Regions from separate parts of the Streptomyces sp. RGM 3693 genome, predicted to be linked through region 1. Evidence: predicted binding sites of a transcription regulator. Region 1 holds the regulator's gene; the other holds the start of a gene.
The links. Region 1 encodes HrcA, which represses chaperone genes, less so after heat shock. Its sites were predicted from a motif close to TTNGCACTCNGNNNNNCNGAGTGCNAA; they were not measured.
Positions count from the first base shown of each region.

Region 1 (7,069 bases):
GCGCCCATAGCCACGTCGGCGGCGTCCGCTGGTGGAACGTCAAACACCCCGGCGCCTATGCCCAGGCCCTCGCCGAGGGCCGCTCCCCGGGCGCCGGCCGGGAACAGCTCGCCACCGAGGACCGCCGCGTCGAGCGGATCCTCCTGGAACTCCGCCTCGCCACCGGCTGCCCGCTCTCCCTCCTTGCCCCCGCGGGCGCCCGTGCCGCCGCCCGCGCGGTGGCCGACGGCCTCCTGGCGCCCGGGCCCTACGAGGAGGGGCGGGCGGTGCTGACGCTCCGCGGGCGGCTGCTCGCGGACGCGGTGGTGCGCGACCTGGTGGACTGACCGTTCCGAACGCTCTGACTGCTCCGACTGCTCTGCCCGCCCTGACTGACCGCTCCGACCGCCCCGCCCCCGTGCCGCCGACGCCCCGGCGGTCGCCGCCGGGTCAACGGGGCAAGGGCCAGCGGATCAAGGGCCAGCGGATCAAGGGGCAAGGATCAACGGACGTCAGTGGGTCAGCGGGTAGGACGTCCGGCCCGACGCCGTGTCGATCTCGTCGTGGGCCTTGGTCAGCAGCTGCATCGCCAGATCGTTGAGGGCTCTGGCCCCCGCGACCTCCTCGCCGACCCGGGGCTGATTCCCGTCGGCTGGGTGGCGGCTGGCATAACCATGGGACCGCACCTCGGTCCCGTCGGGCAGCCGTACCAGGGCGGCGGCCCGGGTGCGGTGGGTGTCCTCCTCGAATTCCATCTCGACATGCCATCCGACAGCGGTCTTCAACATGGCGGTCACCTCCGGAATCGCTGCTACCAGAGTGCGCTCACCGCCGGCCCGGCGCACGGTGTGCCACCAGGGGCGCACACCGCCCCCAAGGGCCCTCAGTGGCCGTCCGTCCCCTCCGGCGCCGTCACGAAGTCGATGAGTTCCTCCACCCGCCCCAGCAGCGCCGGCTCCAGGTCCTTGTAGGACCGCACCCGGGACAGGATCCGCTGCCAGGCCGCTCCGGTGTTCTCCGGCCAGCCCAGCGCCCGGCACACCCCGGTCTTCCAGTCCTGGCCCCGGGGGACCTGCGGCCACGCCGCGATGCCCACCGAGGACGGCTTCACCGCCTGCCAGACGTCGATGTACGGATGGCCCACGACCAGCGCGTGCGCACCGGTCACCGCCGCTGCGATCCGGGATTCCTTCGAGCCGGGGACGAGGTGGTCCACCAGCACGCCGAGACGGGCGTCCGGGCCGGGGGAGAACGCATCGACGATCGCCGGGAGGTCGTCGATGCCCTCCAGGTACTCCACGACGACCCCCTCGATCCGTAGGTCGTCACCCCAGACGCGCTCTACCAACTCCGCGTCGTGCCGCCCCTCCACATAGATGCGGCCGGCGCGGGCGACCCGGGCGCGCGCCCCGGGCACCGCGAGCGAACCGGACGCGGTGCGCGCCGGGCCGTTCGGCGCCGGCCGGCCCTGCGGCCGGACCAGGGTCACGGTCCGGCCCTCCAGGAGGAAGCCGCGCGGCACCATCGGGAACACCCGCTGCTTGCCGAAGCGGTCCTCCAAGGTGACCGTCGGGCCCTCGGCGGTCTTCTCGCACCGCAGGACCGCGCCGCAGTAGCCCGTCACCACCTCCTCGACGACCAGTCCGGGGTCGGCCGGCACCTCCGGCGCCGGCTTCGGCTTCTTCCAGGGGGGAGTGAGGTCGGGGCTGTAGTGCCTGCTGTGCATGCGGGTCTGCTTCCCTACAGGTCGGCGGGGCGGCGGGTCGGCGGGGCGGTGAGGTCAACGGGTTTGCGGGGCTGCCGGGCGACGGGCCCGGGAGCCAAGGGGCCGGGCTGCCGGGCCGCCCGAGGGCTAGGCGGCCCGGTAGCCGGGCCAACGGGCGTCGCCTCAGGGGGAGTCGGTGCCGAAACGGGCTGCCAGGGCATCGCGCTGGGCGCGGACGAAGCGGGCGTCGACCACCGCGCCGTGGCCCGGCACGTACACCGCGTCCTCGCCGCCCAGCGCCAGCAGCCGGTCCAACGCGGCCGGCCACTGCCCGGGCAGCGCGTCGCGGCCCGCCTGGGGCTCACCGGACTCCTCGACCAGGTCGCCGCAGAAGACGATCTCCCGTTCGCCGGCCCGGCCGGGCACCAGGACGGCCAGGTCGTGGGCGGTGTGCCCGGGGCCGACGTTGGCCAGCAACACCTCCCGGTCGCCGAGGCCGACGGTCAGCTGCCCGTGCACGTGGTGGTGCGGGACGACCAGCAGGTCCGCGGCCTCCGCCGCGGCGTCCGGGTCCACACCGTGCCGCACCGCGCTGTCCCGCAGCGCGTCCTTGTTGTGCCGCAGCAGCTCGTCCAACCCGGTCGCGCCGAACACCTGCACCCCCGCGAAGGCCGCGGTGCCCAGGACGTGATCGAAGTGCGGGTGGGTGAGCGCGACATACGTCACATCGCGGCCCAGTACGGCGCGGATGGTGCGGCGCAGTTCCGCCCCGGCGCCGATGGTCGCGCCGGTGTCGACGATCAGTACGCCCTCCGAGCCGGCGATCACGCCGATCGTCTCGTCCCAGCCGGGCATCCGACGCCGGGTGACACCGTCCCCCAGCCGCTCCCAGCCCGCCTCTTCCCACGTGATGCGCATACCGAGACGCTAGCCCCTGCCGGCACTCTCCCGCCTGCCTTCCCCCGCGCGACCGCACACCGGGCGGACGGTGCGAGGGCAGCGGCAGGGACCGGCGCCCCGCGATAACGTTGCCCGTCACCCCGCCCTCGCACCCGGCGGATACGGCCGGGCGGCGGCCCCGTGGGGGTGCCGCCCCGGGTGCGGACCAGGGGCCGTGGCGGGGCGGGATCGGGGTTTCCTCGGGGCGGGATCAGGGTGCTCTCAGGGGCGGCCCGGGGGTCGGATTCCACGGCGGTGGGTAAGTCCTCAGTGCGCCGGCCCTTGCCGCATCCGCGCTACCCGGCCGTACACTGGCTCCGGGTTTGGCACTCGGCCCATGTGAGTGCCAGGAGAAGTGACGACACGGCGGGACGGCCGACTGGAGGTGGCGGAATGCTCAGCGAACGCAGACTGGAAGTGCTGCGCGCCATCGTCCAGGACTATGTCGGGACGGAGGAGCCGGTCGGCTCCAAGGCGCTCACCGAGCGCCACCAGCTGGGGGTCTCCCCGGCCACTGTCCGCAATGACATGGCGGCTCTGGAAGACGAGGGCTTCATCGCCCAGCCGCACACCAGCGCCGGGCGGATCCCGACCGACAAGGGCTACCGCCTCTTCGTCGACAAGCTGGCCGGCGTCAAGCCGCTGTCCGTCCCCGAGCGGCGAGCGATCCAGAATTTCCTGGACGGCGCCGTCGACCTGGACGACGTGGTGGGGCGCACGGTGCGCCTGCTGGCGCAGCTGACCCGGCAGGTGGCGGTGGTGCAGTACCCGTCCCTGACCCGGTCCACGGTCCGTCACGCCGAACTGCTGGCACTGGCCCCGGCCCGGCTGATGCTGGTGCTGATCACCGACACCGGACGCGTCGAGCAGCGACTCATCGACTGCCAGACGCCGTTCGGCGAGACGTCCCTGGCGGACCTGCGGGCCCGGCTCAACAGCCGGATCGTCGGCCGCCGTTTCGCGGACGTCCCGCAGCTGGTGCAGGATCTGCCGGAATCCTTCGAACAGGACGACCGGGCCACCGTCTCGACAGTACTGTCGGTACTGCTGGAGACTTTGGTGGAGGAAACCGAAGAGCGGCTGATGATCGGCGGCACCGCCAATCTGACGCGCTTCGGGCATGATTTCCCCCTGACCATCCGGCCGGTGCTGGAGGCCCTCGAGGAGCATGTGGTGATGCTCAAGCTGCTCGGGGAGGCCAAGGACTCGAGCATGACCGTACGTATCGGGCATGAGAATGCTCACGAGGGCCTGACGTCCACCTCGGTCGTCACCGTCGGATACGGTTCTGGCGACGAGGCCGTCGCGAAATTGGGCGTGGTCGGACCGACCCGCATGGACTACCCCGGAACGATGGGAGCGGTACGCGCAGTGGCACGTTACGTCGGACAGATCCTCGCGGAGTCGTAAGTGGCCACGGATTACTACTCGGTCCTCGGTGTCGGTCGGGACGCCTCGCAGGACCAGATCAAGAAGGCGTTCCGGCGGCTGGCACGCGAGCTGCACCCGGATGTGAACCCGGACCCCAAGACCCAAGAGCGGTTCAAGGAGATCAACGCCGCCTACGAGGTCCTGTCGGATCCGCAGAAGAAGCAGGTCTACGACCTCGGCGGCGACCCCCTCTCGCAGACCGGCGGAGCCGGCGGCGCGGGCGGCTTCGGCGCGGGCTTCGGGAACTTCTCCGACATCATGGACGCGTTCTTCGGCACGGCCTCGCAGCGTGGCCCGCGCTCGCGGACCCGCCGCGGCCAGGACGCGATGATCCGCCTCGACATCGAGTTGAGCGAGGCCGCGTTCGGCACGACCAAGGACATACAGGTCGACACCGCCGTCGTCTGCACCACCTGTAGCGGTGAGGGCGCGGCGCCGGGCACCTCCGCGCAGACCTGTGACATGTGCCGTGGTCGCGGTGAGGTCTCGCAGGTCACCCGGTCCTTCCTGGGCCAGGTCATGACCTCCCGGCCGTGCCCCCAGTGCCAGGGCTTCGGCACCGTCGTCCCGACGCCGTGCCCCGAGTGCGCGGGCGACGGGCGGGTCCGCTCCCGCCGCACCCTCACGGTCAAGATCCCGGCCGGTGTCGACAACGGCACCCGGATCCAGCTGGCCGGCGAGGGCGAGGTGGGCCCCGGTGGCGGTCCCGCCGGCGACCTCTACGTCGAGATCCACGAGCTGCCCCACTCGGTGTTCCAGCGGCGCGGGGACGATCTGCACTGCACGGTCACCATCCCGATGACCGCGGCGGCCCTGGGCACCAAATGCCCGCTGGAGACGCTGGACGGGGTGGAGGAGATCGACGTCCGGCCCGGCACCCAGTCCGGCCAGTCGATCCCGCTGCACGGTCGTGGCGTGACCCACCTGCGCGGCAACGGCCGGGGCGACCTGATCGTCCACGTCGAGGTGCAGACTCCGAGCAAGCTCGAACCCGAGCAGGAGGAACTGCTGCGCCGGCTGGCCAAGCTGCGCGGCGAGGAGCGCCCGCAGGGTCAGTTTCAGCCGGGTCAGCAGGGGCTGTTCTCCCGCCTGAAGGACGCCTTCAACGGGCGGTAGGCACACCGTTCGGGGCGGGGTCCGGGGAGCTCTCCGTGACCGCCGCCCCAGTTCGGGGTACGGCGTGAGGCGTGACACGATGTGTGCATGCCCACCGCGCTCACCGATTTCTGCCGCCACCCCATCGTGCAGGCCCCGATGGCGGGCGGTGGCTCCGGCCCCGAGCTGGCCGCCGCCGTCTGCGAAGCCGGCGGACTCGGCTTCCTGGCCGCCGGCTACAAGACCGCCGACGGCATGTACCAGGAGATCAAACAGCTGCGGGGGCTGACCCGCCGCCCCTTCGGCGTCAACCTCTTCATGCCGCAGCCCTCCCTGGCCGACACCTCCGCCGTCGAGGTCTACCGCGAGCAACTCGCCGGCGAGACCGCCTGGTACGAGACCGAGCTCGGCGACATCAACGGTTCCACCGACGACGGCTACGAGGCCAAGCTCGCGATCCTCCGCGACGACCCGGTGCCGATCGTCTCCTTCACCTTCGGCTGCCCCACGCGGCCGGTCCTCGACGCGTTCGCCAAGGTCGGTACGTACACCGTCGTCACGGTCACCACCGCCGCCGAGGCGCAGGCCGCGCAGTGGGCGGGGGCGGACGCGGTGTGCGTGCAGGGCGTCGAGGCGGGCGGCCACCAGGGCACCCACCGGGACGATCCGCACGCCGACGGGACCGGCTCGGGGCTGGGGCTGCTGGCGCTGCTCACCCAGGTCCGCGAGACGGTGCAGATCCCGGTGATCGCCGCCGGCGGGCTGATGCGCGGCTCGCAGATCGCGGCGGTGCTGGCCGCCGGTGCCTCGATGGCGCAGCTGGGCACCGCCTTCCTGATCACCCCCGAGTCCGGCGCCAACCCGCTGCACAAGCAGGCGCTGACCAACCCCCTCTTCACGCACACCGAGTTGACCCGGGCGTTCTCCGGCCGACCGGCCCGCGGACTGGTGAATCGTTTCCTGCGGGAGCACGGCCCGTACGCGCCGGCCGCCTACCCCGCCGTGCACTACCTCACCTCCCCGGTCCGCAAGGCCGCCGCCAAGGCCGGCGACGCGCAGGGGATGAACCTCTGGGCGGGGCAGGGACACCGACTGGCACGGGAGATGCCCGCCGGGCAGCTGGTGGAGGTGCTCGCCGCCGAACTGGAGGCCACCCGCGTCTCGTTGGGCCTGGGCGGCCCGGACTACGGCATCGGCGGTGCGGTGTGACGGCGCCCGTTTTCCTCGTCGATTCGCTCGCCGGCGTACGGGCCGGAGGCACGCTGACCCTGGACGGTCCCGAGGGCCGGCACGCGGTGTCGGTGCGGCGGCTGCGGGTCGGTGAGGAGGTCGTACTGACGGACGGTGCCGGGACCGGCGCCGAGGGCACGGTCGCCGCCGTCGAGGGCAAGGACCGGCTCACCGTCGCCGTCACCGGGCTGCGCACCGAGGAACCGCCGGTGCCCACCCTCACCGTCGTGCAGGCGCTGCCCAAGGGTGACCGCGGGGAACTGGCCGTGGAGACCATGACGGAGACCGGCGTGGACGCCATCGTGCCGTGGTCCGCGGCGCGTTGCGTCACCCAGTGGAAGGGCGAGCGGGCCGCCAAGTCGCTGGCCAAGTGGCGCGCCACGGCCCGGGAGGCGGGCAAGCAGTCCCGCCGGCTGACGTTCCCGCGCGTCGCCGACCCGCTGTCCACCAAGCAGGTCGCCGCGCTGCTCGCCGATGCCGACTTCGCCGCCGTCCTCCACGAGGAGGGCAGCACCCCGCTCGCCACCGCCGATCTCCCTACCGAGGGGTCGATCGTGCTGGTCGTCGGCCCCGAGGGCGGGGTCTCGCCGGAGGAGCTGGCGGCCTTCGCGGAGGCGGGCGCCAAGCCGTACCGCCTGGGCGCGAGCGTGCTGCGGACCTCCACGGCCGGGACCGCGGCGACCGCCCTGT
Region 1 covers NZ_JBMPPQ010000002.1:1,790,257-1,797,325, forward strand. The annotation lists gene hemW (radical SAM family heme chaperone HemW) at 1-326, shown strand, start outside; gene ACO0M4_RS25300 (DUF1876 domain-containing protein) at 492-767, opposite strand; gene ACO0M4_RS25305 (DUF3097 domain-containing protein) at 863-1,705, opposite strand; gene ACO0M4_RS25310 (MBL fold metallo-hydrolase) at 1,868-2,602, opposite strand; gene hrcA (heat-inducible transcriptional repressor HrcA) at 3,017-4,033, shown strand; gene dnaJ (molecular chaperone DnaJ) at 4,034-5,170, shown strand; gene ACO0M4_RS25325 (nitronate monooxygenase) at 5,258-6,358, shown strand; gene ACO0M4_RS25330 (16S rRNA (uracil(1498)-N(3))-methyltransferase) at 6,355-7,069, shown strand, end outside.

Region 2 (7,069 bases), 900 kb from region 1:
CGGTGCTGGAGCTGGAGCGTGACCTCTTCCCCGAGGACGCCTGGTCGCCGGGGATGTTCTGGTCCGAACTCGCGCACGCCCGCGGCCCGCTGGCCTCCCGCCGCTACCTCGTCGCCGAGTCGGCCGGCCGGATCGTCGGCTACGGCGGACTGGCCGCGATCGACGGCACCGGCGACATCCAGACCATCGCCACCGCCCGCGACCAGTGGGGCACCGGGCTCGGCGGCCGGCTGCTGACCGTGCTGCTGGCCGCCGCCACCGACTTCGAGTGTCATGAGGTGCTGCTGGAGGTGCGGGTCGACAACACCCGCGCCCAGCGCCTCTACGAGCGCTTCGGCTTCGAGCCGATCGGCTTCCGCCGCGGCTACTACCAGCCCGGCAACATCGATGCGCTGGTGATGCGCCGCCCCACCCAGACCTCCTCCGAAGCACCCTCCGTACAAGGAACGTGAACATGGCTGACTCCCGCGGTGGACCGCTCGTCCTCGGTATCGAGACCTCCTGCGACGAGACCGGTGTCGGCATCGTCCGCGGCCACACCCTCCTCGCCGATGCGATCGCCTCCAGCGTCGACGAGCACGCCCGTTTCGGCGGGGTGGTGCCCGAGGTGGCCTCCCGCGCCCACCTGGAGGCGATGGTTCCCACCATCCAGCGCGCGCTGAAGGAGGCCGGGGTCGCCGCCTCCGACCTGGACGGCATCGCGGTCACCGCGGGCCCCGGTCTGGCGGGCGCCCTGCTGGTGGGCGTCTCGGCCGCCAAGGCGTACGCCTACGCCCTCGGCAAGCCGCTCTACGGCGTCAACCACCTCGCGTCGCACATCTGCGTCGACCAGCTGGAGCACGGCCCGCTGCCGGAGCCGACGATGGCGCTGCTGGTCAGCGGCGGCCACTCCTCGCTGCTGCTGGCCCCGGACATCACCTCCGACGTCCGGCCCCTGGGTGCGACCATCGACGACGCGGCGGGCGAGGCGTTCGACAAGGTGGCGCGGGTGCTCAACCTGGGCTTCCCGGGCGGCCCGGTCATCGACCGCTACGCCCGCGAGGGCAACCCGGAGGCGATCCGCTTCCCGCGCGGGCTGACCGGCCCCCGCGACGCCGCCTACGACTTCTCCTTCTCCGGCCTGAAGACCGCGGTGGCCCGTTGGATCGAGGCCAAGCGGGCGGCCGGCGAGGAGGTGCCGGTGGCGGACGTCTCGGCGTCCTTCCAGGAGGCGGTCGTCGACGTCCTGACCCGTAAGGCCGTCCGGGCCTGCAAGGACAACGGCGTGGACCACCTGATGATCGGCGGTGGGGTGGCGGCCAACTCCCGGCTGCGGGCGATGGCCCAGCGGCGCTGCGAGGACGCCGGCATCCGCCTGCGGGTACCGCGACCCAAGCTGTGCACCGACAACGGGGCGATGGTCGCGGCCCTGGGCGCCGAGATGGTGGCCCGCAACCGCCCGGCGTCCGCCTGGGACCTCTCCGCGGACTCCTCGCTGCCGGTCACCGAGACCCACGTCCCGGACCCGCACGCCCACTCCCACGGCGATGACCACGGCGGCGACCACAGTCACGGCCACGGCCACGGCCACGGTCACGCGCCCGACCACGACCACTTCCACGAGCTGAGCAAGGACAACCTGTACTCGTAGGCGCCCGGGCCCGTACGGGCTTTCGGTGCGACGTCCTATCCTGAGGGCCGGGGCGCGAGGGAACCGCCCCGTTCGCATACCGGGGGACGACGGGGGACGGCGCGGTGGACTGGTGGTATCTCTTCTTCCTGACCGGGCCGGCCCTCTACGCCGCATCCGCGGTGCGCGGCGCGGCCCGTAAGGCGCTGAAGACGCGGCACAAGCGCAAGCTGGCCCTGATCGAGGCGCATCGCGAGGAGCGCCTGGCTCTGGAGGCCGCGGACCGGCCGCCCGTCCCGGTGTGCGGCTGCGAGCACCACCTGGCCAAGCATGACAAGCAGGGCAAGTGCCACGAGACGGTGCGGACCGCGGTTGCCTGGGACGCGGCCCACGAGCCCGTCCGGTACGAGGCCCGGCAGTGCAGCTGCCAGCAGTACGTGGGCCCGGAGCCGCTCTCCCGGGTCTACGCCGAGGACCTGACCGACCTGGCCTGATCTGACCGACCTGGCCTGAGCTGCCGTCAGGCGTCCTGCCCCGCGGGGTGCCCCAGCAGCATGGTGGGCGCCCCCGCGACCCGGGTGAGGAAGATCGTGCAGGACCGCTGCCCGCCGCCGAGCTTGAGCTTCTTGCGCAGTTCCTCGGGCTCCACCGCGGACCCCCGCTTCTTGATCACCGCGATGCCCACCCCGCGCTCCCGCAGCAGCGCCTTCAGCTTCTTGACGTTGAACGGCAGCACGTCGGTGATCGCATACGCGGTCGCATACGGCGTCGGCACCAGCTGATCCGCCGTCACGTACGCGATCGTCGGATCGATCAGCCGCCCGCCGACCTGCTCGGCGACGTCCGCGACCAGGTGGGCGCGGATCACCGCACCGTCCGGTTCGTAGAGCCAGCCGCCGACCGGGCCCGGCTCGGGGTTAGGGAGGCCGGCGCCGATCAGGGAGTCCCCGGAGGGCAGCAGGGTGGCCCGGCGGGTGCCGCCCCGGCCGGTGCCGAACCACAGGACGGCCTCCTTCACGTCCCCGGCGTCGGAGATCCACTCCGTCTCGACGTCCTCGGGCAGCGCCTCGTGCGGCACCCCCGGCGCGATCTTCAAGGCCGCGTGCGGCGCCGTCCGGGCAGCCTCGATCGCCCAGGACAGTGGCGGCGAGTACGCCTCGGGGTCGAAGATCCGGCCGCCGCGGACTTTGCTGCGCCGCGCCGGGTCCACGAACACCGCGTCATATCCGGTGGTGTCGACCTCTGTGACGTCCGCGCACCGGACCTCGATCCGGTCCGCCAGCCCCAGCGCCTCGGCGTTCGCCCGGGCCGCCGCACAGGTCAGCGGATCGCGGTCCACGGCCAGTACCCGGATCCCGGCCCGGGCTAGCGCGAGTGCGTCGCCGCCGATCCCGCAACACAGGTCGGCCAGGGTCCGCACGCCGAGCGCGGCGAGCCGGGCGGCGCGGTGGGCGGCCACCGGGGCGCGGGTGGACTGTTCGACGCCGTGCGGGGTGAAGTACATCCGCGCCGCGTCCGGGCCGAACTTCGCGGCCGCCCGCTGCCGCAGCCGGGCCTGCCCGAGGGCGGCGGAGACCAGTGGCGCGGGGTGGTCGCGGCGCAGCCGGGTGGCGGCCGCGAGTTCGTCCGCCGGGTCGTAGTCCCGTAGGAGGGCCAGCAGTCGCTGTCCCTCGGGGGCGAGCAGTGCGGAGAAGGTGTCGAGGTCGGTCACCCGCACCATTGTGGGCCAGCCCTGGGGTGGTTCCGCGGACGGTCCCGCCCCTGGGCCGGCCCGGGTCGCCGGGGCCAGCCGCCGCCGTCGGTCAGACCTCGGGCGTGGGCCCGGAGATCCGCGGCACCCGCTGGGTGGCATCGGCGTCCGGCCGCTCGGGGGCCGGCCGGACCGGCTCCCGTCGCCGCTGGGCGCTGTCGCTGACGCGTAGCAGCGCCGCCACCATCACCCAGTTCGCGACCATGGACGAGCCGCCCGCGGCGAGGAACGGCAGCGCCTTGCCGGTCAGCGGGATCAGGCCGGTGACGCCGCCGGTGACGACGAAGACCTGGAGCAGCAGCGCCCCGGAAAGCCCGACCGCCAGCAGCTTGCCGAACGGGTCGCGGGCGGTGAGACCCACCCGCAGCCCGCGCTGGGCCAGCAGTGCGTACAGCAGCAGGACGGCCATCACCCCGGCCAGCCCCATTTCCTCACCGACGGTGGTGAGGATGAAGTCGCTGTTGCCGGCGAAGCCGATCAGCTCGGGGTGGCCCTGGCCCAGGCCGGAGCCGCCTATCCCGCCGCTGCCGAAGCTGAACAGCGCCTGTGCCGCCTGGTCGGAGATCAGGCCCGGCGGTCGTTGGTTCGGCGGCAGGAAGATGTCCATCGGGTGCAGCCAGGCCATCACACGGCCCTTGACGTGCGGTTCGGTGGAGCCGACGACGCCGGCGCCGACCACCGCCATGGCCAGGCCGCAGATCACCCAGCTGGTCCGCTCGGTGGCCATGTACAGCATGATCACGAAGACGCCGAAGAAGATCAGCGAGGTACCCAGGTCGCGCTCGAAGACCAGCACCAGCAGGCTGATCACCCAGATCGTGAAGATCGGCCCGAGCTGCCGCCCCGGCGGCAGCTGCATGCCCATCACCCGGCGCCCGGACAGCGCCAGCGCATCGCGGTTGTGGGTGAGGTACCCCGCGAAGAACACCACGATCATGATCTTCACGAACTCGCCGGGCTGGAGCGACAGCGGTCCGAGCATGATCCAGCGCTTGGCGCCGAACTTGTCCGCGCCGAAGAACGCCGGCGCCATCAGCATCACCAGCGCGACCGTCATCGTCAGATAGATGTAGCGCTGGAGCAGCCGGTGGTCGCGCAGCACCATCAGGATGACGATGCAGACCGCCACCCCGATGACGGTCCACACCAACTGCCCGGTCGCCGCCTGGGCGATGTGCAGCCGGGGTTTCTCCGCGTAGGTGATGTCCAGCCGGTGCAGCAGCACCAACCCGATCCCGGTCAGCAGGGTCGCCACCGGCAGGATCAGCGGATCGGCGCGCGGTGCGAACCGGCGGACGACCAGGTGCGGCACCAGCGCGATGAAGAAGACGCTCACCGCGAAGCCGGCCAGCCCGCCGGGGAGCTGCCCCTTCATGGACAGCTCGGTGTAGGCGTAGCCGAAGACGGTAATGAACACGACGAAGCCGAGCAGCCAGGCTTCGGTGCGCCGACGGTTCGGGGCCTGGGCCAGCGCGGCGAACGTCATGGTGCGTTCGGCGTCGCTCTCCGGCCCCCCGGAATCCCGGGGAGCGCTGGTCAGTCCACGCACGGTTCCTCCGCCATCGATGGGTCTGGGCCGCGGGGCGGCCGGGTCGTCGCCCGGACTCAGCGGTCCCGGGGGAAAGACGGGGCAGCGTAGGGACCGGGTTGCAGCCGGGCGGAAAGGTGTGTCCGACTCCACGCCGGCCGCGGGCAGCAGACACGGTACGCGTCTCCGGCGCGCTGGCACTCCGCTTGACCGAGTGCTAACTGCGTCATAGTCTCAGCGTTGGCACTCTCCCTATGGGAGTGCCAACACAGCGACGGGCAGGTCCGGCACCCGCGACGACGGATCGACCTGGTCGCCACCTCAGACAGTTAACCCCGTGAGATCTCCGAAGGGGGAGGTCGGATCGTGACGACCGCCAGCTCCAAGGTTGCCATCAAGCCGCTTGAGGACCGCATCGTGGTCCAGCCGCTCGACGCCGAGCAGACCACGGCCTCGGGCCTGGTCATCCCGGACACCGCGAAGGAGAAGCCCCAGGAGGGCGTCGTCCTGGCCGTGGGTCCGGGTCGCTTCGAGAACGGCGAGCGCCTGCCGCTCGACGTCAAGACCGGCGACGTCGTGCTCTACAGCAAGTACGGCGGCACCGAGGTGAAGTACAACGGCGACGAGTACCTCGTCCTCTCGGCTCGCGACGTGCTCGCGATCATCGAGAAGTAATTCACCCGGATTTGCCCTGATCTGCGCCCCTGGTTCCCGCGTTCTCATCGACCCGGGGCAGGGGCGCAGTTCGTTTGAGCGAGAGCGGTCACGGCGGCGAGGCCGACGATCGCGACGAGAGGACTTGAAGCACCCATGGCGAAGATCCTGAAGTTCGACGAGGACGCCCGTCGCGCCCTTGAGCGCGGCGTCAACAAGCTTGCCGACACGGTCAAGGTGACGATCGGCCCCAAGGGCCGCAACGTCGTCATCGACAAGAAGTTCGGCGCCCCCACCATCACCAACGACGGTGTCACCATCGCCCGCGAGGTCGAGGTCGAGGACCCGTTCGAGAACCTGGGCGCCCAGCTCGTCAAGGAGGTGGCGACCAAGACCAACGACATCGCGGGTGACGGCACCACCACCGCTACCGTGCTGGCCCAGGCCCTGGTCCGCGAGGGTCTGCGCAACGTCGCCGCGGGTGCTTCCCCGGCCGCCCTGAAGAAGGGCATCGACGCCGCGGTCAAGGCCGTCTCCGACGAACTGCTGGCGACCGCCCGCCCGATCGACGACAAGTCCGACATCGCCGCCGTGGCCGCGCTGTCCGCCCAGGACCCGCAGGTCGGCGAGCTGATCGCCGAGGCGATGGACAAGGTCGGCAAGGACGGTGTGATCACCGTCGAGGAGTCCAACACCTTCGGTCTGGAGCTGGACTTCACCGAGGGCATGGCCTTCGACAAGGGCTACCTGTCGCCGTACATGGTCACCGACCAGGAGCGTATGGAGGCCGTCCTCGACGACCCGTACATCCTGATCCACCAGGGCAAGATCTCCTCCATCCAGGACCTGCTGCCGCTGCTGGAGAAGATCATCCAGGGTGGTGCCTCCAAGCCGCTGCTGATCATCGCCGAGGACGTCGAGGGCGAGGCCCTGTCGACCCTCGTCGTCAACAAGATCCGCGGCACCTTCAACGCGGTGGCCGTCAAGGCCCCCGGCTTCGGTGACCGCCGCAAGGCGATGCTCGGCGACATGGCCACCCTCACCGGTGGCACCGTCGTCGCCGAAGAGGTCGGCCTCAAGCTCGACCAGGTCGGTCTGGACGTGCTGGGCACCGCCCGCCGCGTGACCATCACCAAGGACGACACCACCCTCGTCGACGGCGGTGGCAACTCCGCGGACGTCGCCGGCCGCGTCGCCCAGATCAAGGCCGAGATCGAGAGCACCGACTCCGACTGGGACCGCGAGAAGCTCCAGGAGCGTCTCGCCAAGCTCGCCGGCGGTGTCTGCGTGATCCGCGTCGGCGCGGCCACCGAGGTCGAGCTCAAGGAGAAGAAGCACCGTCTGGAGGACGCCATCTCCGCGACCCGCGCCGCGGTCGAGGAGGGCATCGTCTCCGGTGGTGGCTCCGCGCTCGTCCACGCCGTGAAGGTCCTGGAGGGCAACCTCGGCAAGGACGGCGACGAGGCCACCGGTGTCGCCGTGGTCCGCCGCGCCGCCGTCGAGCCGCTGCGCTGGATCGCCGAGAACG
Region 2 covers NZ_JBMPPQ010000002.1:889,174-896,242, forward strand. The annotation lists gene rimI (ribosomal protein S18-alanine N-acetyltransferase) at 1-452, shown strand, start outside; gene tsaD (tRNA (adenosine(37)-N6)-threonylcarbamoyltransferase complex transferase subunit TsaD) at 455-1,630, shown strand; gene ACO0M4_RS21390 (hypothetical protein) at 1,735-2,103, shown strand; gene ACO0M4_RS21395 (class I SAM-dependent methyltransferase) at 2,130-3,329, opposite strand; gene ACO0M4_RS21400 (FtsW/RodA/SpoVE family cell cycle protein) at 3,412-4,845, opposite strand; gene groES (co-chaperone GroES) at 5,254-5,562, shown strand; gene groL (chaperonin GroEL) at 5,698-7,069, shown strand, end outside.
Region 2: a site for HrcA is predicted at 5,082-5,108, ahead of groES (co-chaperone GroES). Genes of this name have one in related genera too.